Regions from separate parts of the Vibrio sp. JZG10 genome, predicted to be linked through region 3. Evidence: predicted binding sites of a transcription regulator. Region 3 holds the regulator's gene; each other region holds the start of a gene.
What was found. The regulator CRP, encoded in region 3, controls carbon source genes, mostly activating them, when cyclic AMP is high. The targets are predictions, from matches to a motif close to TGTGANNNNNNTCACA.
Positions count from the first base shown of each region.

Region 1 (7,886 bases), on a different contig from region 3:
TTTGTGGAGTTAATGCATGCCACAATGCTTCTCTCTCTACCGTATGATCGATATCTTGTGCTACGTTTGCTCGCTTCATTGTATCTCTCACAGGAGATGCGAGAATGCCACCCGTTGGGTGAGCGCAGCAAACATCAATCAAACGGTCAATGTCAGATGTTAATACACATGGCCTTGCAGCGTCGTGGACTAATACCCACTCGCTTTCCAGATGTTCATTGACATAGTTTAGCCCTGAAAGTACGGAATCAGCGCGCTCTTTGCCACCCGCGACTTGAATTACATCGGGATGGTTCGCGATGGTTAACTCAGGAAAATAAGGGTCACCTTCGGTAATGGCGACAACCACTTTCGAAATTCGTGGGTGCGACAGCAACTTTTCTACAGTGTGTTCCAGCACCGCTTTTCCGTCGATCAATAAATATTGCTTAGGGCGGTCAGCCTTCATTCGACTACCGACACCGGCAGCAGGAACAATTGCGACATGCGATGAGTTCACATCCAACATTTTAATGGTTTTCCTCACCTATAATGCGGTAGAAAGTCTCGCCATCTTTAACTAAACCAAGCTCATGACGCGCACGTTCTTCAATCGCATCAAGACCTTGCCTTAAGTCATCAATCTCAGCAAACATTTCATTATTGCGAGCTTGTAGCTTGCTGTTCACTTGTTGCTGAACTTCAATTTCATCTTTTACTGTGTAGTAGTCAGACACTCCGTTTTTACCAAACCATAGAGTGTATTGAAGCAAGCCAAACAGTAGCGTAAGGGCTATAACAAAGATTCGCATATCGCTGCTAACATTCTGTACCGGAAGGAATTAGATAAGGTGACATATATAGCATAAATGCGAGGTTGCCTCTAGGGGAGAAAGGGAGACTCACACGCTCCTTACAAGAAATAAGCAGCAAAATGAAACAAAGACATATGAAGCTATTCTTAGCACTCACCAAAGTAAGACCAAGAAATACAAGCCTATAGATACAAAAACACCCCGCAAAATCAGGGTATTTCAAAGCTTCAACCTAAGCGGTTAATCCAATGAAGAACTAAGCTTGAGCTTCTTTAAGACCGCTTCTTTGAAACATGGAGGAGCGTGCTCACCTAGAGCTTCCTCGATGCAGATAAATGGGTTGCTTTCTTTAGGTATGGCAGCAACACGGCCAGAACGGCTCATCGCTCTTAAATAAAAAACGCCCCACCGAAGTGGAGCGTTTCTAGAAAGCTATTTAGCTAAACTTATTCAACTAAGAATTAAGCTTGACCTTTAACTTCTTTAAGACCGTTGAAAGGAGCGCGCTCACCTAGAGCTTCCTCGATACGGATTAGTTGGTTGTACTTAGCAACACGGTCAGAACGGCTCATAGAACCAGTTTTGATTTGACCTGCAGCAGTACCTACCGCTAGATCAGCGATAGTTGCATCTTCAGTTTCGCCAGAACGGTGAGAGATTACTGCTGTGTAACCTGCGTCTTTAGCCATCTTGATTGCAGCTAGAGTCTCAGTTAGAGAACCGATTTGGTTGAACTTGATAAGGATAGAGTTAGCTACGCCTTTCTCGATACCTTCAGCAAGGATCTTAGTGTTAGTAACGAATAGGTCGTCACCTACTAGTTGAAGCTTGTCACCTAGTAGTTCAGTTTGGTGCTTGAAGCCATCCCAGTCAGACTCGTCTAGACCGTCTTCGATAGAAACGATTGGGAATTGGTTAGCTAGCTCAGCTAGGTAGTGGTTGAACTCTTCAGAAGTGAAAGTTTTACCTTCGCCTTTCATGTTGTAGATGCCAGCTTCTTTGTCGAAGAACTCAGATGCTGCACAGTCCATAGCTAGAGTAACGTCTTTACCTAGTTCGTAACCAGCAGCTGCAACAGCTTCTGCGATAACTTCTAGAGCTTCAGCGTTAGATTTAAGGTTAGGAGCGAAACCACCTTCGTCACCAACTGCAGTGCTGTAGCCTTTAGACTTAAGAACTTTAGCTAGGTTGTGGAATACTTCTGCACCGATACGTAGACCTTCTTTAAGAGTCTTAGCACCAACTGGTTGGATCATGAACTCTTGGATGTCAACGTTGTTGTCTGCGTGCTCACCACCGTTGATGATGTTCATCATTGGTAGAGGCATAGAGAACTGACCAGCTGTACCGTTTAGTTCAGCGATGTGCTCGTATAGAGGCATGCCTTTAGCTGCAGCAGCAGCTTTAGCGTTTGCTAGAGAAACAGCTAGGATAGCGTTAGCACCGAATTTAGATTTGTTTTCAGTGCCGTCTAGTTCGATCATTACTGCGTCGATTGCAGCTTGGTCTTTAGCGTCTTTGCCAACTAGAGCTTCAGCGATTGGGCCGTTTACAGCTTCAACTGCTTTAAGAACACCTTTACCTAGGAAACGTGCTTTGTCACCGTCACGTAGCTCAAGAGCTTCGCGAGAACCAGTAGATGCGCCAGATGGAGCTGCCGCCATACCTACGAAACCGCCTTCTAGGTGTACTTCAGCTTCTACAGTTGGGTTACCACGTGAGTCGATGATTTCACGACCTAGAACTTTAACGATCTTAGACATTAATGTTTCCTCTCGTTTCAAATATAAATGTCAATTTTAAAGGGCAGCAGCACAACCTTCGCCGCCGCCCGTATCCTTTTACTTCTCGAATTCGCCGCGTGCGTTTTGGCCCGCAGCCTTAACGAAACCTGCAAACAATGGGTGGCCATCGCGAGGAGTCGATGTGAATTCTGGGTGGAACTGAGCCGCTACAAACCATGGGTGAGCTGGGTTCTCAATCATTTCCACTAACTTCTTGTCCGCTGATAGGCCAGAAACTTTCAGACCTGCTTTTTCGATTTGCGGACGAAGCACATTATTCACTTCGTAACGGTGACGGTGACGTTCATGGATCGTCGCGCTACCGTACAGTTCACGAGCTTTCGTCCCTTTCTCTAGGTGACATAGCTGTGAACCAAGACGCATCGTACCACCTAGGTCAGACTTTTCAGTACGCTCTTCTACGTTACCTGACTCGTCTACCCACTCTGTGATCAAACCTACCACAGGGTACTTAGTCTCTTTGTTAAATTCTGTTGAATGTGCACCTTCCATACCCGCAACGTTACGCGCGTATTCAATTAGTGCAACTTGCATACCCAAACAAATACCTAGGTAAGGCACATTGTTTTCGCGTGCATATTGAGCCGCACGGATCTTGCCTTCAATACCACGATCGCCGAAGCCACCTGGAACTAGGATCGCGTCTAAGCCTTCTAGCAGCTCAACGCCTTTTGTTTCGATATCTTGTGAGTCTACATACTTAATTGTGACACTTAGACGGTTTTTCAAGCCAGCGTGTTTAAGCGCTTCGTTCACAGACTTGTATGCATCTGGCAATTCAGTGTATTTACCAACCATACCGATGGTTACTTCACCAGTAGGATTTGCTTCTTCGTAAATAACCTGTTCCCACTCAGAAAGATCAGCTTCAGGAGCTGTGATGCCAAAGCGAGCACACACAAGATCATCTAGACCTTGAGACTTGATCAATTGAGGAATCTTGTAGATAGAATCTACGTCCTTCATTGAAATTACTGCTTTTTCTGGAACATTACAGAATAGTGCGATTTTCTTACGTTCATTCGCTGGAATAACGCGGTCGCTACGGCAAACTAGGATATCTGGCTGAATACCGATAGATAGAAGTTCTTTTACAGAGTGTTGAGTTGGCTTAGTTTTCACTTCGCCCGCTGCCGCTAGGTAAGGAACAAGTGTTAGGTGCATGAACATTGCGCGCTCACGGCCTAGTTCAACGGCTAGCTGACGAATCGCTTCCATAAATGGTAGTGATTCGATATCACCAACGGTACCGCCAACTTCAACGATAGCCACATCATGGCCTTCAGAGCCAGCGATTACACGGTCTTTGATCGCGTTAGTGATGTGAGGGATAACTTGAATAGTTGCGCCTAGGTAGTCACCACGACGTTCTTTACGAAGTACGTCGGCATAAACACGACCTGCAGTAAAGTTGTTACGCTTGGTCATCTTGGTACGGATGAAACGCTCGTAGTGACCAAGGTCAAGGTCAGTCTCTGCGCCATCTTCTGTAACGAACACTTCACCGTGCTGAGTAGGGCTCATTGTGCCCGGGTCAACGTTGATGTAAGGGTCAAGCTTCATCATAGTCACTTTAAGACCACGAGCTTCTAGAATAGCCGCAAGAGATGCTGCTGCAATACCTTTACCTAGAGAGGATACAACCCCGCCAGTAACAAAAATGTAATTTGTCGTCATGTTTAACCTGAAATTGGTTGAATGAGGGAAATGGAGTGCTTCTGGACGGGAGATAAATATACCAGAAGCTCCTTACCGCCACAACGTGAAATCTATCACACCGTAATTTTTTATTTTTTGCTTCAAATCAAAGTGAGCAAAGACAAACCAAAGTCCGTTTTCGTGTTAAGAGGCAAACTGGCCTCATATTGTATATTCCGCTTATTTTCCCCTATCTAGACTCTTCTCGCTTTACTTCATCCCAGAAATCGTCGAGCTCTGATAAAGAACAATCTGTAAGCGCTTTGCCTGACTGCTGGACCTTTCCTTCAACTTGCTTAAAACGTCTCGCAAACTTTAAGTTTGCTTTCCCTAGTGCGACTTCTGGATTTTTATCAAGATGGCGTGCCAAATTGACGGTCGCAAATAGCAAATCGCCGAGTTCCAACTCCACTTTTTCTTCATCTGGCTGAACTTGTAGTGCTTCTTCCATGACTTCATCAATTTCTTCTCGCACCTTATCGACGACCGGGCCAAGAGAGTCCCAGTCAAATCCATATTTCGCACATTTTTTCTGTATCTTTGTAGCACGAGAAAGTGCTGGCAAAGAGTTTGGTATTGAGTCTAGGATACTTTCTTCCGCTTTGCCCACCTGCGCTTTTTCTTTTGCTTTTTCCGCTTCCCAGTTGGCGTTGATTTCCTCATCCGATTCAAACTCAACATCTGAAAAAACATGCGGATGACGGCGAGTCAGTTTTTCATTCACAGTTTCGACAACATCCGAAAATTCGAACAGCCCTTGCTCTTTCGCTAGCTGACTGTAAAAAATCACCTGAAACAACAAATCCCCTAGCTCTTCTTTTAGATTGGTCCAGTCTCGATTTTGAATCGCGTCCACCACTTCGTAAGTTTCTTCGATGGTGTGCGGAACGATGGTGTCAAAGGTTTGTTTTAAGTCCCAAGGGCAACCGTTTTCTGGGTCACGCAACTTCGCCATGATTTGTTCTAATTGTTCAATTGGATGACTCATTTTTTGTTCCTTTAAACCTTTCTATTAAAGAAAAAGGTGAGCAGCCAAAACCACTCACCTTCTACATTATATTTTCTCAGCAGCTTTCACTAAGTAATTGTTACTTTGACAAGGCAACAAGTTTTCGCGACTCCTGAGCATAGCTCGCCTATGTGATGGAGCAAGAAAACGCAGTTAACGCAGTAAAAGTGACAAGTACGACGTGAAAGTTAGCCGAGGCGTTTCACCGTCATGACATCCTTTATTTGTTCTACCCGTTTCGAAACACGAGAAAGCACTTCAATATTGGTGACTTCTAGATCAAAGTCCATGATGGCAAGTTGACGTCTGTAATCGACTCGGTTCTTCATGCTGGTCACTTTGATCTTTTCGTTGGCGAACAGTGTCGTAATGTCTTTGAGTAGACCACCTCGCTCCATCGCTTCAACACGGACGGTGAGGATGTATGACCCGACGAAGCCGCTGCCCCAGACAGTATCGATGATGCGCTCTGGCGCGTGATGGCGCAGTTCTTCTAGCTGTTCACAGTCACTACGGTGTACTGAAATCCCGCGACCTTGCGTGATGTAACCACAGATATCATCACCTGGAATCGGCTGACAGCAACGCGCTAGGTGCGTCATTAGGTTATCAACGCCTTCTACAACGACGGCGTCTTTTTTCGGTCGGCTTTGCGCTGGTGATTTGTGCTCTGCTTCTTGCAGTTTTTCCAGTGCTTGCTGGTCTTCTTCTTCTGCCGTTGGCTTGTTAACGAGCGCATTAATATGGTTAATGATTTGGTTGATACGCAAATCACCGCTACCAACACCAACGTAAAGCTCATCTGGTGTTTTGACGTTAAACCGTTTGAGAGCGTAATGCTCAGCATCTTTTAACGTTGCGCCAATTTTTGCTAACTCATGTTCAAGAATTTCACGACCCGCTTCGAGGTTCTTCTCACGGCTTTGCTTTCGGAACCAGGCGTTAATTTTGGCACGCGCGCGGCCAGAATGAACGAAGCCTAATGATGGGTTTAACCAGTCTCGCGATGGGTTAGGCTCTTTCTGAGTGATAATCTCAACCTGATCACCCATATGTAGTTTATGAGTAAACGGTACTATGCGGCCTCCGACTTTGGCGCCAATACAACGGTGTCCCACTTCGGAGTGAATATGGTAGGCAAAATCTAGCGGCGTTGCCCCCATAGGTAAATCGACAACATCGCCACGAGGCGTAAACGCATAGACGCGGTCATCAAAGACTTGGCTACGTAGCTCATCAAGCATTTCGCCAGAATCTGACATTTCTTCTTGCCAATCCAGTAGCTTACGCAGCCACGTGATCTTCTCATCATAACCGCTTCGGCTGCTTGCCCCTTCTTTATATTTCCAGTGCGCGGCAACACCCAGCTCCGACTCTTCATGCATTTGCTTGGTACGAATCTGGATCTCGATGGTTTTGCCTTCTGGCCCTAGAATTACGGTGTGGATCGATTGATAACCGTTTGGTTTAGGGTTAGCAACGTAGTCATCAAACTCGCTCGGTAGGTGCTTGTATTTGGTGTGAACTACACCCAAAGCCGCGTAACAGTCTTGCAGTTTGTCTGCGATGATACGTACTGCTCGAACATCAAACAGCTCATCGAATGCCAAACTCTTCTTCTGCATTTTTCGCCAAATGCTGTAGATGTGCTTAGGTCGACCACTCACTTCGGCGTTAATACCTGACACTTCCATTTCGTGCGTGAGGTCTTCAACAAAGTCTTTGATATACTGTTCACGAACGATGCGTCGCTCAGAAAGCTGCTTGGCAATTTGTTTGTAAGTTTCCGGCTGTTGGTAGCGGAAAGCGTAATCTTCAATTTCCCATTTCAGCTGACCGATGCCTAATCGGTTTGCTAGCGGCGCATAGATGTTGGCACACTCTTTTGCCGCCGCACGTCGAACTTCATCAGGCGCTTTTTTAACTTCAATAAGGTTACAAATTCGCTCCGCAAGCTTGATAACCACGCAGCGGAAGTCATCCACCATGGCAAGCAGCATGCGGCGTACGTTATCTACCTGAGATGACGCCGCACTCCCTTCCATGTTGACATTGAGTTGGCCAATAGCCGCCATTTCTTCAACGCCATCGATTAATTTTATGATTTCTTTGCTGTATTTCTCTTCCAGAATTTCTCTGTTAAAAGCACCACTTGAAACCAAAGGAAACAGTTGTGCAGCCACTAAGGTGGCCTGATCCATAGACAAGGTGATCAAAATTTCGATCATTTCTCGTCCACGCCACAACAACAGTTCCGCTTGCTCGTTATCGGCTAATACCGTCTGGCAATCTCGATATACTTCGATTAAGCGTGAGGCTGTGTTTTTCTCTTGTCCCAGGCTAGCCACCCAGTTTTCGAGTTCAAACTGTTCATCTTGGTTTAAATGCGCGCTTCTTACCGCAACCATCTCATCATCCTAATTATTATATTCGTGTGGTTTGACTAACACCGTCCAGGTTAGTTCTTTTACCTGCGCGTAAACGCTGGCTTTATGACCACCCACCACAAATAAGGGGCCAAAGTCCTAAAGTTAGGACTTTTCAAACAATGCCATCGATTCTAGATGACTGGTATGAGGG
Region 1 is NZ_JBSUGE010000010.1:15,730-23,615, forward strand. Features, by position in the region: gene ispD (2-C-methyl-D-erythritol 4-phosphate cytidylyltransferase) at 1-508, opposite strand, end outside; gene ftsB (cell division protein FtsB) at 510-791, opposite strand; gene eno (phosphopyruvate hydratase) at 1,256-2,557, opposite strand; gene ACWYVB_RS12460 (CTP synthase) at 2,636-4,276, opposite strand; gene mazG (nucleoside triphosphate pyrophosphohydrolase) at 4,488-5,285, opposite strand; gene relA (GTP diphosphokinase) at 5,495-7,714, opposite strand; gene rlmD (23S rRNA (uracil(1939)-C(5))-methyltransferase RlmD) at 7,838-7,886, opposite strand, start outside.
Region 1: a site for CRP is predicted at 4,361-4,376, ahead of ACWYVB_RS12460 (CTP synthase). Genes of this name have one in related genera too.

Region 2 (7,886 bases), on a different contig from region 3:
AAAGTTGATTAGCCTCTTTTCAGTCGAGCGTAAATTCGATAAAAGTGATGACGTCGATACGCAACTTTACGACGGATTCTTCTCTCCGGCCGATCGCGCAGCCATGGATATCATTCGAGAAACCGACCCGAACAATCTTGCCGCATTGGACATTGAATTTGATGACAAGCGCATTAAACCTCTATTGTTCCGCTATCGTGCGCGTAACTTCCCAGGCACATTAGACGAGCAAGAACAGAGACGCTGGGCATTACACTGTCGAGAAGTGTTTGAAAGCCAAATTGAAGAGTACATGCTGAATTTAGAAAACTTAGTTCACGAACATGAAAGTGACGAAAAGAAGATTGCGATATTAAAATCCGTGTACCGTTATGTAGAGAGCTTAGCTTCTTAACTCCTCCCAATACAAGCGCACCTTATGGTGTGCTTGTTGTTTATATACTGTCAAAATGATTAAAGAACGATTCTTACAACTGATCCAACTGCTCATTTCAATCTTCCTCATCATGGGAGCACTTGGCATCGGAATTACCATTCAAAAGTTCACTGGCGTTTCCGTCCCAGGAAGTGTCATCGGTATGCTCGTACTGTTTTTCTCCATGACTCTTGGGCTTGTAAAGGTCGATTGGGTCAAACCGGGCGCCACGCTATTTATCCGCTACATGATTTTGTTGTTCGTTCCTATTAGCGTGGGATTAATGCAACATTTCGATATGTTACTCGCTAATGCCCTCCCTATCATTGCTAGCGCAGTTGGAGGCTCACTCATTGTACTGGTCAGCCTCGCTTGGCTGCTGGACTACTTGCTAAAGGAGAAGCACTGATATGTGGTTAGTTGTTACCATTGCGGTTTTTCTTGTCGCGCGCCAAATCGCAATCAAAGTGAATAATCCTCTAGCAAATCCTTTGCTAATCAGTATTGCAGTGCTCATTCCTTTGCTTACTTACTTAAATGTACCGTTTGAAACGTATTATGCGGATAACGAAGGGATCAGTTTTTTACTTCAACCAGCCGTAGTTGCTCTGGCTTACCCGTTATATGAACAACTACCACAGATTAAAGCAAACTGGCGAATCATCACTTTTGCTTGCACAGTAGGCAGTGTGATGTCGATGATGACAACCACCTTGATCGCAGTCGCTTTCAAAGCGGATATCAGTTTAATCGCAAGTCTAGTGGGTAAATCCGTCACTACGCCAATAGCAATGGAAATTTCGAGTCACCTCGGTGGTGAAGCTGCCGTTGCGGCGATCTTGGTTCTGATTGTTGGTTTATTGGGCGCGATTTTGGCATACCCAATTTACAACTTAATTGGAATTAAACACCCGATTGCACGTGGCCTAACAATGGGTACCGTGTCTCATGCCTTAGGCACCGCGACATGTGCAGAGAAACAGCCCATTGATGCCGCGTTCTCATCACTCGCATTGGTTTTATGCGGCATCATCACTTCTATTTTGGCTCCAAGCTTTTTTGCTTTGGCTGTCTGGCTATATCAATAGTTAAGCGCTCTCGGTCTGCCCTCCTTCCGGCAGGCCGTGGCCTTCCCGTTTCTTCCTTATCCCTTCCAAAATTCTGTATTACCTCATCTAACAACCCGTTCTAGTAAGATCGTTAAGGTACTCTGACGAGATACACACTAATAACTTCAACATTCAGTGCAATATTACTGACTCAACGTTGCTTAGATATCTAGGAATAACGTTGTGTGGACATGTAGGCATCGTAATTAACATATCCCAGCGTCTTGGTCATATGAATATATACTGATATGGTTAATTGTGAGACGGAGATAACGCTTCACGTCAGTGCAATCGAATACATGTGTGAGCTCACTCTAATTATGTAACAGAATTACCAATTGCATTATTTATCGTGATCTAACGCACGGAACATTTCTATCCTTCACATAGAATAACTGTCCATGCAATAACAAGGATTCAACATGAAAAGTCGCATTGAACAGGCGCTAGCAGGCGCTCCCGAAGCACTTTCCAAACAACTTGCTCCTATCATCCAAGCTGATGATTTTGATGCTACGCTTTCAGTTCAACAGTTTGAGCAGTTGCTTTCAGCTACCGGTCTATCAGATAAAGAGCTTCGTGTTGCTCTACTTCCTTTTGCCGCAGCATATTCCTATGCTCCTCTTTCTGAATTTTATGTCGGTGCTATCGTTCGTGGTCTCTCAGGTCGCCTTTACTTCGGTGCCAACATGGAATTCTTTGGTGTTCAGTTAGGTCAAACAGTTCACGCTGAGCAGTCTGCAATTAGCCACGCTTGGATGAAAGGTGAACGTGGTATTAAAGATATCACTATTAACTTCAGCCCATGTGGTCACTGCCGTCAGTTCATGAACGAGTTATCTACCGCAAACGAGCTTAAAATCCAGCTCCCAGAACGCGAAGAAAAGTCACTGCATGAATACCTACCTGAAGCCTTTGGACCAAACGATCTCGGTATCGAATCCGGCTTAATGGCAGAAGTAAAGCATCAGTTCTCATGCGATGATGAAGACACTCTAATTCAAAGCGCTGTTGAAGCGATGAACATGAGCCACTCACCATATACCAACAACCTGAGTGGCTTAGCATTAGAAATGGCTAGCGGCCGTGTATTCCAAGGTGCTTATGCGGAAAATGCAGCATTTAACCCTAGCTTGCCGCCATTACAAGTTGCGCTGATCCAAGTACTACTTGCGGGTGAAACCTTTGACAATATCAAAGCCGCTGCTCTGGTAGAAAACTCAGAAGGCAAGATCAGTCATTTGGCTGATACGCAATCAACGTTAGAAGCGTTAAATCCAGATATTCCACTTAGTTTTGTCAACGTATAAGCGACAATTTCAGTATAAAAAGCTCTACGGCATGTAGAGCTTTTTTATTGCCTAAAAACCAAAGGCAAACGTTTGCTTTGCCATGAAACTTCAGTATGATCTCCTGCAATTTCTGTCTCACCACTCTATTTTGTAAGGGAACACTATGTTTGGCACTGCAACCAGCGCAAATGCTACCCGTGTATTACTTTTAGGCTCTGGCGAACTCGGTAAAGAAGTCGCAATTGAATGTCAGAGACTTGGTTTAGAAGTGATTGCTTGTGATCGCTATGCTAATGCTCCAGCGATGCAAGTTGCTCACCGTAGTTACGTCATCGATATGTTAGATGGAAGCGCCTTAGAAGAAGTTATTACAAAGGAACAACCTACTTACGTCCTACCTGAAATCGAAGCTATCGCAACCGACAAACTGGTAGAGCTTGAAGAAAAAGGGCTGAATGTTGTTCCAACCGCTAAGGCAACCAAGCTAACAATGAATCGTGAAGGTATCCGACGTTTGGCTGCAGAAGAACTAGAACTGACAACATCACCTTATCGTTTTGCAGATACTTTTGAAGACTTCAAAGCCGCGGTTGAGCATGTAGGCATCCCGTGCGTAGTAAAGCCAGTTATGAGTTCTTCAGGTAAAGGGCAAAGTGTCATCAAGACCGAAGACGACGTAGCAAAAGCATGGGATTACGCACAGGAAGGCGGACGTACGGGTGCAGGTCGCGTGATCGTGGAAGGTTTTATCGACTTCGATTACGAAATCACTTTATTGACCGTAAGAGCCGTTGACGGTGTTCACTTCTGTGCTCCAATTGGCCATCGTCAGGAAGATGGCGACTACCGCGAATCATGGCAACCGCAAGCCATGTCAGAAAACGCAGTAAAAGCAGCAGAATACACGGCAGAGAAAGTAGTCAACGCACTCGGTGGCTACGGCATCTTTGGTGTAGAGTTATTTGTTAAAGGCGATAAGGTCATTTTCAATGAGGTCTCTCCTCGCCCACACGATACAGGCATGGTCACTATGATTTCTCAGGAAATGTCAGAGTTTGCTCTCCACGTACGTGCATTTACCGGAATGCCGATTAATAATATCGTACAATATGGCCCATCTGCGTCGGCCGTTATTCTTGGTCAAGGGACTTCCACAAACATTCGCTTTGACAACCTAACCAAAGCCTTAGCTCAACCTCAAACGCAAGTTCGTCTATTCGGCAAGCCAGAAATCGATGGTCGCCGTCGTTTAGGTGTTGTCCTTACGCGACGAAAAACCACCGAAGAGGCCGTTCAAGGTGCTATTGAAAGTGCATCAAAAGTGAATATTACTTATTAAACGAGCTCCAATCCTACAAAAAACAGCGCAGCTCTAATTGCTGCGCTATTTCGTGTTCCAAACCGAGAAAAACCTATTCACTCTCGATTAAGTACACTTCTTCAGAGAAGCGCCTTAAGCCTTTTTTAGCAATTTTAGGATGGTTTTCATCAGCTTCATCTACGTTCAAGCAGGTAACTTTGTAACCTGAAAATAACTGCTCAATCTCTTCAACTGGCACGCTAAATGGAGGCCCCGCCATCTCTTCTTGAGGATAGTTGAGTGTAACAAGCAAAATACGACCGCCTGGATTCAAAAGTTGCTTGAGGCGCTCTACATACTCCTCTCGCATATCTTGCGGTAAAGCAACCAACGCGGCGCGATCATAAATGATATCGGCTTGAGATACTGGAGCAGTGAAAAAGTCCCCAGTATAAATAGAAAGCTCATCAAATTGATAAAGCTCGTGCATACCATTAACAGGCGTCACGGTTGGCGTATAAAAATGTTCAGCAAAAAAGGCACGAACAGCGATATGGCTCAGCTCAACACCTTCAACTGAATCATGCTTCATCGCCAACCAAATCAAGTCTTCTGACTTTCCACACAAAGGCACTAACACTTTGTCTTCACGCTTTGGGTTTGTGTGTTGCCAATATGCAGGTAATAGCGGGTTTACATCTTCCAAGTGAAATCCGATTTGATTACTGGCCCATTTATTATGCCAAAACTCTTGGTCTCTCATTTTACTTTCTACTTGTCGGCTGATTTTCATTTTGAGAAGTAAGACTAACGATTTTTTTCAATTTGTCTATGCCGTTCATCTTTGGTTAATACAGCGGTGATAGGATGTAAACGTTCTTATAGGAACCACGCCTTTATCTGATAAACAGAATAAAGAAAAGAGAAATGGTGATCTAACGCACGATTCCACTTCAAGACAAAACTGAAACCTTGGAATCTTTCGTAATGACCCCATTAATAAGTTAGTACCTGATTTGCCGAACTTAGCGACCTTTATGTTCCCTATTTTCTAAGTACAAGCAAGTTAAGGAGAGTGAATGAGCTTATTTCTTCGTACTACAGCATTGATGCTTTTGGTACTTAGCCGTGCACCGGCATTTGCCGCACTTCCAATTACCCCAGCGCCGAGTGGCGATCAAAATCGTTCAACAAGCCAAAACGAAGTTTGTTCGAAACTCTTTAAACATAGCCTTAGCGGCTTGTATGGTATTCAGTCAATCGACGCAACTCCAACTCAGCCATACACTGACTTCGACATTCTTTACAGCAAAGCTCACCAAGCACAATTTGAGCTTGAAACTATCTGTAAAAGTACCGCACTTCTTAATGATGCTCAGCCATACTTCGCAGGCGTAAAGTCCAAACAACGAGCAGAAGAAAAAATAGCTTTGGAGTTAGATGGAAAAGTCGAACGCATTACTGACCTAGCCCGTGCCACGATTGTTGCTGAAGACGTCGCGAGCTTAGTCTCCATTTATGAAACCTTAGAGCGTGAAACAACAATTGTTAAAGTAAAAAATCGCTTCAAAAAACCTGGTCCTTCAGGCTATAGAGACTTGAACTTACTCGTTCGTTTACCAAAGACAAATCTAGTTGCGGAAGTTCAACTGCACTTAAAAGCCATCGCAGATGTGAAAAGCGGTCCTGAACACGACCTATACGAAAAAATCCAGAAACTAGAACGCCAAGCGATGATGGAGAAACGCGAACTAAGCGAACTAGAACTCGCTTCTATTCGCAACATGCGTGCACAGTCTAAAAACTTGTACCAACAAGCATGGCAACCATACTTAACAACGCACCTAGAAGCAGCGTAATCCATATCATTAAGATATACTCAAAAACAGAAAAACCACCGCATTGCGGTGGTTTTCGTTTATATGCGACACAAGTTTTACGCAAAAAAAAGACCACGCCTTAGCGTGATCCATTTATTCGGCTTACTGTACTTTCTTCAGGTTTTCTACACGAGCTTTTAACTTCTGACCCGGGCGAAAAGTCACTACACGTCGAGCAGTAATTGGAATATCTTCACCGGTTTTCGGGTTACGACCAGGTCGTTCATTCTTGTCACGAAGATCAAAGTTACCAAAACCTGACAGTTTTACCTGTTCGCCACTTTCCAGTGCCTTACGAATCTCTTCAAAGAACACTTCCACCGTTTCCTTGGCGTCCCGCTTACTAAATCCTAATTTATCAAACAGGTTTTCTGCCAGTTCGGCTTTTGTGAGCGCCATAAAACTTTCCTCAAAGCTATGTTAAACAATGCTACGTTAGTGTAGCGCCAGAGCAGTTTTACCCTACCAATTCAACAACATATCGGGGTTACATCAGGAAGTGTATGACAAGCTTATGATTTTCGCCAACTTTTTTCTTGGCGAACAAAAGGAATAGCACTATGTAAATTATTGTTAAACGCCAACATTTTGATATTTTTGTTTTTGTTTTCTCTTTAATAGGAAAAACATCCAGCTGATAAAACTAAAAGTAGTTTAAATATCAACATTAATCACTATTTAATAAAAATATCAGAGATTGGTTATTTAACAGACACTTGACATAGAACTTGTCGTAAATTCAGTGATTTGTATGTAACTCGATACGTAACAATTGAACTAAATGGTATGACCACCTGGCTTTGTAACTGTGCTTAGAAAGCTTGATTAAACCCACGCTTCTCACTGTTCAGCGATGACGCAATATATAAAGGTTGATAATGTGGTTCTTCGTGTATCTCCACATTAGCTCCTTACACTTCATCTAGGCGACCATGATTAATCAAATCATAAATATTCTTTTCCCTGTTTTTGCTCTTGTCGGCGTCGGCTATTTGGTAGGTTGTTACATCAAGCCTGACTTTCGTCCAATCAACCGCATTAACATTGAGGTTTTCACACCTGCGCTGGTGTTTTCTTCGCTCGTTAGCATGCCGTTAGGCTCGAATCAGGGACCACTCCTTTTTGCAGCAATTGTCGCGGTTTTGGTTCCCGCACTACTCATGATCCCTGTATGTCGATTGACGTCACTGTCGTTTAAAACCTGGGCACCACCACATATGTTTCGCAATAGCGGAAACCTTGCTATTCCTTTGTTTACCTATACGTTTGGAGAAATTGCGCTATCCTCAGCAGTACTGCTATTTGTCGTGTCAGCATGCTTGCACATTAGTTTAGGTGTAATGCTACTTAGTCATGGCAACCCTTTTAAGCAAATAGTCAAGATGCCAATCTTTTTAGCTGCGTCGTTGGCTCTGTTTCTCAACGTGTCAAATGTGGGTGCATGGGCACCTTTATACGAAGCGACCGCTCTACTTGGCCAAGCGGCAGTACCCGTGATGCTTTTATCCCTGGGGGCGCAAATGTGTCATTTAAGAGTGGACGGTTTAAAGGTTGGTGTATTGTGTACCGTGCAGTCGCTTGCAACTGGGGCGGTTGCATTTGCACTTATTTATTGGTTAATTCCCCTTCCAACGATGCAATTGCAAATGATGGTACTCTTCACAATGCTGCCACCAGCCGTCATGAATTACCTATTTGCGGAAAGGCTGAATATAGAGCCCATGAAAGTGGCGTCAATGGTACTATTTGGCAACTTTTTCAGTATTCTTACGCTGCCACTTCTGCTTAGCTATACCCTCTCACTCGCTGCCTAGCCGCCAATAAGCTAGCGTTAGCGTCTGTTGGCTGAAAAACGATATATGCCAAGTCTCGATTAAGCGTTACCTCAAG
Region 2 is NZ_JBSUGE010000001.1:297,156-305,041, forward strand. Features, by position in the region: gene sbcB (exodeoxyribonuclease I) at 1-394, shown strand, start outside; gene ACWYVB_RS01390 (CidA/LrgA family protein) at 450-824, shown strand; gene ACWYVB_RS01395 (LrgB family protein) at 826-1,503, shown strand; gene cdd (cytidine deaminase) at 1,947-2,834, shown strand; gene purT (formate-dependent phosphoribosylglycinamide formyltransferase) at 2,980-4,155, shown strand; gene ACWYVB_RS01410 (thiopurine S-methyltransferase) at 4,229-4,879, opposite strand; gene ACWYVB_RS01415 (RelA/SpoT domain-containing protein) at 5,196-5,975, shown strand; gene ihfA (integration host factor subunit alpha) at 6,099-6,395, opposite strand; gene ACWYVB_RS01425 (AEC family transporter) at 6,929-7,810, shown strand.
Region 2: a site for CRP is predicted at 1,827-1,842, ahead of cdd (cytidine deaminase). Genes of this name have one in related genera too.

Region 3 (7,886 bases):
GTACGCAAGACTTCTTGATGTGCAACTCATCGTTCGAAAACTTCCGCGCAGCAGTCACCAAAGCGGCGTATGACGCTGAAACACAAAGCGTCATGATCGCACCAGACGTTGCGGATGCACTTTTGGTTGAGGAAGGGGATTTTGTTCGCCTTCTTCCGCAGTAACAGACGACAGAATTTAAGGATAGAAACAATGACACATTGGATTGCAGGTGAATGGGTACAAGGTCAGGGTGAAGCATTTACGTCTCTGTCACCTTACAACCAAGAAGTGATCTGGCAAGGCAACGGTGCAACGGCAGAGCAGGTGAATCAAGCGGTATCTGCAGCGCGTGAAGCGTTTATTGACTGGAAAAAACGCCCATTTGCAGAGCGTGAAGCGATCGTGTTGGCTTTTGCTGAGAAAGTAAAAGAGAACAGCGAAAAAATCGCCGAAGTCATTGCCAAAGAAACTGGTAAGCCAATTTGGGAAACGCGCACTGAAGCAGCGGCAATGGCAGGTAAAATTGCAATCTCTATTCGTGCTTACCATGACCGCACCGGTGAAGCGAGCCGTGAAGCGGCGGGCAATCAAATTGTGTTGCGTCATCGCCCACTGGGCGTGATGGCGGTATTTGGGCCATATAACTTCCCTGGTCACCTACCAAATGGTCACATTGTGCCTGCGTTACTAGCGGGTAACACCGTTGTGTTCAAGCCATCCGAGCAAACGCCTTGGACTGGCGAGCTAGCTATGAAACTTTGGGAAGAAGCAGGTCTGCCGAAAGGCGTGATCAACCTTGTCCAAGGTGCGAAAGAAACCGGTATTGCGCTTGCTGATGCGAAAGGCATTGATGGCGTACTGTTCACGGGCAGCGCGAACACGGGGCATGTATTGCACCGTCAATTTGCGGGTCAACCAGACAAGATGTTAGCACTAGAAATGGGTGGTAATAACCCGATGGTGATCTCTGATAAATATGGTGATTTGGATGCCACGGTGTACACCATCATCCAGTCAGCGTTTATCAGTGCTGGTCAACGTTGTACGTGTGCTCGTCGTTTGTACGTGCCATTGGGTGAGAAAGGTGATGCGCTCATCACGAAACTGGTTGAAGCGACGAAGAATATTCGCGTAGACCAACCATTTGCAGAGCCTGCGCCATTTATGGGGCCGCAAATCTCCGTTGCCGCAGCCAAGTTCATTCTCGATGCACAAGCGAACCTTCAATCACTTGGTGGTGAAAGCTTGATTGAAGCTAAAGCAGGAGAGGCGGCGTTTGTTTCTCCGGGCATTATTGATGTAACGGACATTGCTGAGCTACCAGATGAAGAGTACTTCGGTCCACTTCTGCAAGTGGTGCGTTACGAAGGGCTAGAAAAAGCCGTAGAACTGGCGAACGACACGCGCTTTGGTCTCTCTGCTGGTTTAGTTTCAACTGACGACCAAGAATGGGAATACTTCGTTGACCATATTCGTGCAGGGATCGTGAACCGTAACCGCCAGCTCACAGGTGCAAGTGGTGATGCGCCATTTGGTGGCCCTGGTGCGTCAGGTAACCTACGTCCAAGCGCTTATTACGCAGCAGACTACTGTGCGTACCCGATGGCATCAATGGAAGGTCAAGAGACTATCTTGCCTGCAACATTAAGCCCAGGTGTGGCGCTATAAGTTTTAATAACAGAGTCGCAACCATGTATTGCGGCTCACCTTGCCGGCGAATCATTTAGGTATGGGTTGTAGTGATCGTTGGCAGAACACGGAAAGTGAGCAAAGACTCGGAAAAGCGTGTTGACTGACTGGCATTTACCGTCACAGGTTGATGGCTGCTCGTTCATTATTCTGGACAACTTTTCGTTGTGAACGAGCAGTCAACTTCCGCTTACCTTTTAACTCTACATCTCGTAACAAGGAGTCGTTATGACGCCCGATGTGTTATTTGAATCGCTATGGCAAGATTACATTCAACGTCTTTGCCCTTCTGCTGCGAAAGTACATCAGCTGCTTCAAGAAGATGAGCCTCTGATTAATGATCATATAGCTTTACGTACCTTCAATATTGCGCCTCTTGGTATCGAAACCTTAGCTAAACCATTTGTAGCCATTGGCTACCAGGCATGTGGTGACTACGTTTTCGAAAGTAAAAAGTTGGTTGCTAAACACTATGAGCACCCTGATCCGAAGCAACCTAAAGTCTTTATTAGTGAGCTAAAAGTTGAGGAGTGTTCACCTGAGCTGCAAGAGATTGTGAAAAAGCTGGTGGCACAAGTCGATGCAGGCAAGCTGAACGATAGCGCATTCTTACATGGTGGACGCTTGTGGGATTTAAGCTTTGCTGACTACCAAACGTTGGCTAAAGAAAGTGAGTATGCATCATGGTTGGCTGCGCATGGTTACGGCGCAAACCACTTCACGGTGAGCGTTAACCAGCTCAATGAATACGAAGAAGTGAAGCAAGTAAACGATCACTTACGTACGGCCGGATTTACCATTAATGAAAACGGCGGGGAAGTGAAGGGCACTCCTGAGGTGCTGCTAGAACAATCATCGACCATGGCGGATAAAGTGGCGGTTCGCTTTAGCGAAGGCACTGAAATTATCCCTGGTGGCTTTTACGAGTTTGCTAAGCGCTACCCGATGGAAAACGGTGAGCTGTACCCAGGTTTTGTGGCGGCTTCAGCGGACAAAATCTTTGAAAGTACGAATGGTTAACTTTTAGGGTTAACCTTTCGGCTAATCAACTTGCTCATTAGTCTTTTGTTGCTCTGAGCTCAATGTGGTTACAAGACAAATAAAAAGCCACCAATGTCGCCATTGGTGGCTTTTATAATTTTGTTCGCGTCACTCTGGTTTGAGATTAACGAGTACCGTAAACCACGATAGTTTTACCGTGCGCAGAGATTAAGTTCTGCTCTTCTAACATTTTCAAGATACGACCTACTGTCTCACGAGAACAGCCAACGATTTGACCGATTTCTTGACGAGTGATCTTGATTTGCATGCCGTCTGGGTGAGTCATTGCGTCTGGTTGTTTTGCAAGGTTCAGAAGCGTCTGAGCGATACGACCAGTTACGTCTAGGAACGCCAGGTCACCCACTTTTTGGCTAGTTACTTGAAGACGACGAGCCATCTGCGCAGAAAGGCGCATTAGGATGTCTGGGTTTACTTGGATAAGCTGACGGAATTTCTTGAAAGAAATTTCAGCAACTTCACAAGGAGATTTAGCACGAACCCAAGCTGTGCGCTCTTGGTCTTCCTCGAATAGACCAAGTTCACCAATAAAGTCTCCTTGGTTTAGGTAAGAAAGGATCATCTCCTTACCTTCTTCGTCTTTGATAAGAACCGCAACAGAACCTTTAACGATGTAGTACAAAGTTTCTGCCTTTTCGCCCGCGTGAATTAGCGTGCTCTTTGAAGGGTACTTATGAATATGACAGTGTGAAAGAAACCACTCTAATGTTGGGTCGGTTTGAGGTTTACCTAGAACCATAATATCTCACTTCCTCTGCAGGGTACGCTTGCGCTATCCATATTTTAGCTAAGCCTGAATTAGGCCTACTAGAATAAGAGCACTTTTTATATGCTGCAAGCTCTCTTGTGTTTCGGTAAGAAATAGTATCCTTTTTCGAAAACGATTTCTTGATTTTAATCGTGCCATGATTGAGATTTTGTAAGCAAAACTGTGCACATGATCACGGTATGAAAAGTAAACATCTTCGCAGGCAGGTTTTTAGCCAATTTTCCCTGTTTCGATGAGCTGTTGTAGGATAGGCCGAACTATGAGCTCCATTGCAAAGCTCATCTTACCGCCTGGTACGACAATCGTGTTGTGGCGTGACATGAATGAGCCATCAATCATAGCCAGGAGATATGGGAAGTCGACTTTCTTTATCCCACGCAAGCGAATAACGACAAAGCTCTCATCCAGGCTTGGGATACCTTTCGCGTTAAGTGGGTTAGAGGTATCGACCGTTGGGACGCGCTGAAAGTTAATATGAGTGCGAGAAAATTGTGGTGTGATGTAGTTAAGATAATCGTCCATCGAGCGCACGATAGAATCCATTACTGCTTCTCGTGAATGACCGCGGTCACGAGTATCACGCACAAACTTTTGGATCCACTCTAAGTTTACGATTGGTACCATACCAATCAAGAAATCCACATGTTGCGCGACATTAACATCGCCATCCACAACACCGCCGTGCAAGCCTTCATAGAAGAGAACGTCACTGTTCTCCGGTAAGTCCTGCCATGGTGTGAAGGTACCAGGCATTTGATTATAAGGTACGGCCTCGTCAAAGGTGTGTAGGTAGCGACGTACGCTGCCTGCGCCATCGTGACCATATTTACGGAAAAACTCTTCCAATCCTGGAAAGTCATTAGCTTGAGGGCCAAAGTAGCTAATGTGTCGACCTTGCTCGCGCGCTTTACGGATTTCTATATCCATTTCAGGGCGAGTAAAGCGATGGAAGCTGTCGCCTTCAACCCATGCGGGTTTAACGTTCATCATATTGAACATCTTACGGAAGGCTTCAGATGTAGTGGTCGTGCCGGCACCAGATGAACCAGTAACCGCAATAATTGGGTGTTTAGCTGACATGACAAACCTTGTCGAAAATTACTTACCTGTAATGTGCAGTAGGCTGCTACTGCACGGTCGATAACCCACTATAGCACGTAACAATGCCTTGTCATTGAGTGGGGTACGGTAAAATGTGAAGGTTCTAAAATTTTGTTTTTACCTGAATATCGACGGTTTCGTGCAGTTCAGAGAACACGATAACCGCTTCGCCTTTTTCTAATTGAGTTTTTACTTGATCCACTTTGTCTTGCAAAGAAACCTCGACGGTTCCGTAATCCGTGCCTTCACGTAAGACGAATTCACGAATTAAGTTTTCCAATGTTTCTGGCGCAATGTCTTGCCATGGAATGATCATAAATACCTCGAACTTTTATGATGAGCGGCTAGTTTACTGCTTTCGCTGCTTGGATACAGCAGAAAGGTAATCTGCGGCAATACTTTCGTAATACGCTGGCAGCGCTTCTTCCAACCAAAATTTCGGCTTGAGCGCTGAACCTGTAAGGAAACCAACATGCCCACCGTGCTCAAAGAGACGGTAATCAATATTATCTGGCAGAACAAATTTCGGGATCACATCGTCGGTCATGAATGGATCGTCTTTGGCGTGAATGATCAGTGTCGGTAGCGTGATCTGTTGTAATTTACTTAAGCCAGAACATTGATCGTAATAATCTTGTGCGTCTTTAAAACCGTGCAGTGGTGCCGTGATCAAATCATCGAATTCATACAATCGTGTGACACGTTTTATTGAGTTGTAGGACAAAGCGAGCTCGCCATGCAACAAGTGATGTTTTTGCAATGCGTTGCGTTTGAGCGAAGAGAGTAGGTAACGGCGATATACTTTCGAAAAGCCTTGTTCAATACGGTTCGCACACGCTGCTAGGTCCAAAGGCGCTGAGATAATGGTCGCCGCGTTCAAAATGGGGTGGTCTTTGTATTGGGCTAAATAATTCGCCAACATGTTACCGCCAAGAGAAATACCAACCGCAACTTTGGGGTTATCAGGAAAGCGTTGCTCAAGGTGCTCTAAGAAGTGGCGAGCGTCAGTCACTTCACCAGAATGATAGGCGCGAGCTTTCTTGTTTGGCTTACCGCTACAACCGCGGAAATGCATCATCACCGACAGCCATCCGGATTGAGCAAATGCATTCATTAGGCCATTGGCGTAAGGGCTATAGAAGCAGCCTTCTAGTCCATGAAATAAAACAAAAATCGGCTTTTTTTGCGCAGGTTCTTGGGTTGGGTCCTCGCTCCATGCGAGATCGAGAAAATCGCCATCGGATGTATCGAGGGTTTGCCAAATCGGCGTAAACAACGCTTTTTTGCGAATAAAGCGCGGTAAAAGCGTTTGAAGATGCGGGTTTTTGATCCCGGCGGCTGCGAAAAATTGTGTCATACCTAACTGCTCTTATGCGGTTCTTCGGTGTCAGTTGAAGAACTTATTAATATAATCCTTTATAAAGATTATAGGTATTCTACAGATTTATGGGCGTTTTGGTGGGTGAATGTTTGGCACCGGAATAGCAAAGGCCTGTTGCAAATGCTCACCACCAAGTTGACGACAGTATCTCAGCGTGAGTGGGGCGCCATCATTTTTGACCAGCGTGAGCGAGTTAATGCAGTTCACCAAATCCGCTTGTTGCTGCTTTTCTAGTTGCAGCTCAAACTGCAAGGTTTCACGATATAAAGCGTCATTGACTTGAGACTTAAGATGGCGACGTAAGTCGCGAAAAGAGTGCAGTAAGGTTTCGCTTCGGCCCAGACAGCTTTGTACCAGAGGCCAGTCTTTTTCTTGGAAAATGAGTTGCTGCTCATCGAGCCATCTGAGCAGCAGGAGTAGGTTCACGTTGCCGTGATAATTGTTCTGCAATGATAAACACGCTTCTTTCACTTCTCGCACACCATAAAACTGCAGACTGAACTGCCAAAGGTGTTCTAGGGTGAGTGTGTATTCAGCGTGTTGATTACTCATTGATTAAACTCTAGCTCCATCTGCTCCAGTTCTTCCTGAGCAGACATCCATTCCATTTCAATTTCTTCGAGCTCTGCCTTACTAGAAGCTTGAAGAGCCAGCACTTGGTTAAGTTTAGCTTTATTTTCGGCTTCATACAGTGAGTTATCTGCCAATTGTTCTTCAGCTTCGGCCAGTGCAGCACCTAACTTATCCATTTTATTTTCTAATTGTGTCAGCGTTTTGCGAATTGGCGCCGTCTGCTTACGAAATTCTGCATCGCGACGTTTCTGCTCTTTTTTCGCTGCCGCGCTGTTGGCGCTATCTTTGGCTGGCTGTGCAGCTTGTGCTTCTTTGCGTTCCGCTCTTTGTTGCTCGGTTAACCACTTGTAGTAGTCGTTTAAGTCACCATCGAACGGCGCAACTTGACGATCGTGCACCAAGTACAAGTCATCGGTTGTAGCACGCAATAGGTAACGGTCGTGCGAAACAATCACCATGGCCCCTTCGAACGTTTGCAGTGCCATCGTCAATGCCTGACGCATGTCCAAATCCAAGTGGTTGGTTGGTTCATCAAGTAGCAACAGGTTTGGCTTTTGCCACACAATTAAGGCCAGCACTAAACGGGCTTTTTCACCACCCGAAAACGGTGCGACTTTCTCCAGTGCTTTGTCGCCTTGGAAGCCAAAGCTGCCTAGGTAATCACGTAGCTGTTGTTCGGTTTGATCCGGCGCGATCTGCATCATGTGTTGCAGCGGCGTTTCTTCTGGGTGCAGCGTTTCTAATTGATGCTGGGCAAAGTAACCTATTTTTACGCCTTGTGAGTAAGTCAGATCGCCACCTTGCGCGTTAAGCTCGCCAGAGAGCAATTTGATCAAGGTCGATTTACCCGCGCCATTACGGCCGAGTAGACCAATGCGACTGCCAGGAACCAAGTTCAAGCGGATCTTCTCTAAGATCAGGTTGTCACCGTAGCCTGCCGATACTTCATCCATCATCATGATTGGGTTTGGCAGCGCAGCGGGCTCACGGAATTGGAAGCTAAATGGGTTATCGAATTGAGCGGGTAACACTTTTTCCATGCGCTCCAAAGCTTTAATACGGCTTTGAGCCTGGCGTGCTTTCGAGGCTTTATAACGGAAACGGTCGATGTAGCTTTGCATGTGCGACATCTGTTTCTGTTGCTTCTCGAACATCGCTTGCTGCAGCACCATTTTTTGCGCTCGTTGGTTTTCGAACGACGAATAGTTACCCGTGTATTCGTTCAATTGTTGGTTTTCGATGTGAATAATACGGCCAACAATTGGGTCAAGGAAGTCACGGTCGTGCGAGATCAGGATCAGTGTGCCTGGGTAGTTTTGTAGCCAACGTTCA
Region 3 is NZ_JBSUGE010000030.1:12,710-20,595, reverse strand. Features, by position in the region: gene astA (arginine N-succinyltransferase) at 1-164, shown strand, start outside; gene astD (succinylglutamate-semialdehyde dehydrogenase) at 193-1,650, shown strand; gene ACWYVB_RS22390 (DUF1338 domain-containing protein) at 1,900-2,691, shown strand; gene crp (cAMP-activated global transcriptional regulator CRP) at 2,837-3,469, opposite strand; gene ACWYVB_RS22380 (phosphoribulokinase) at 3,710-4,579, opposite strand; gene ACWYVB_RS22375 (YheU family protein) at 4,704-4,916, opposite strand; gene ACWYVB_RS22370 (hydrolase) at 4,950-5,957, opposite strand; gene ACWYVB_RS22365 (TIGR02444 family protein) at 6,045-6,533, opposite strand; gene ACWYVB_RS22360 (ABC transporter ATP-binding protein) at 6,530-7,886, opposite strand, start outside.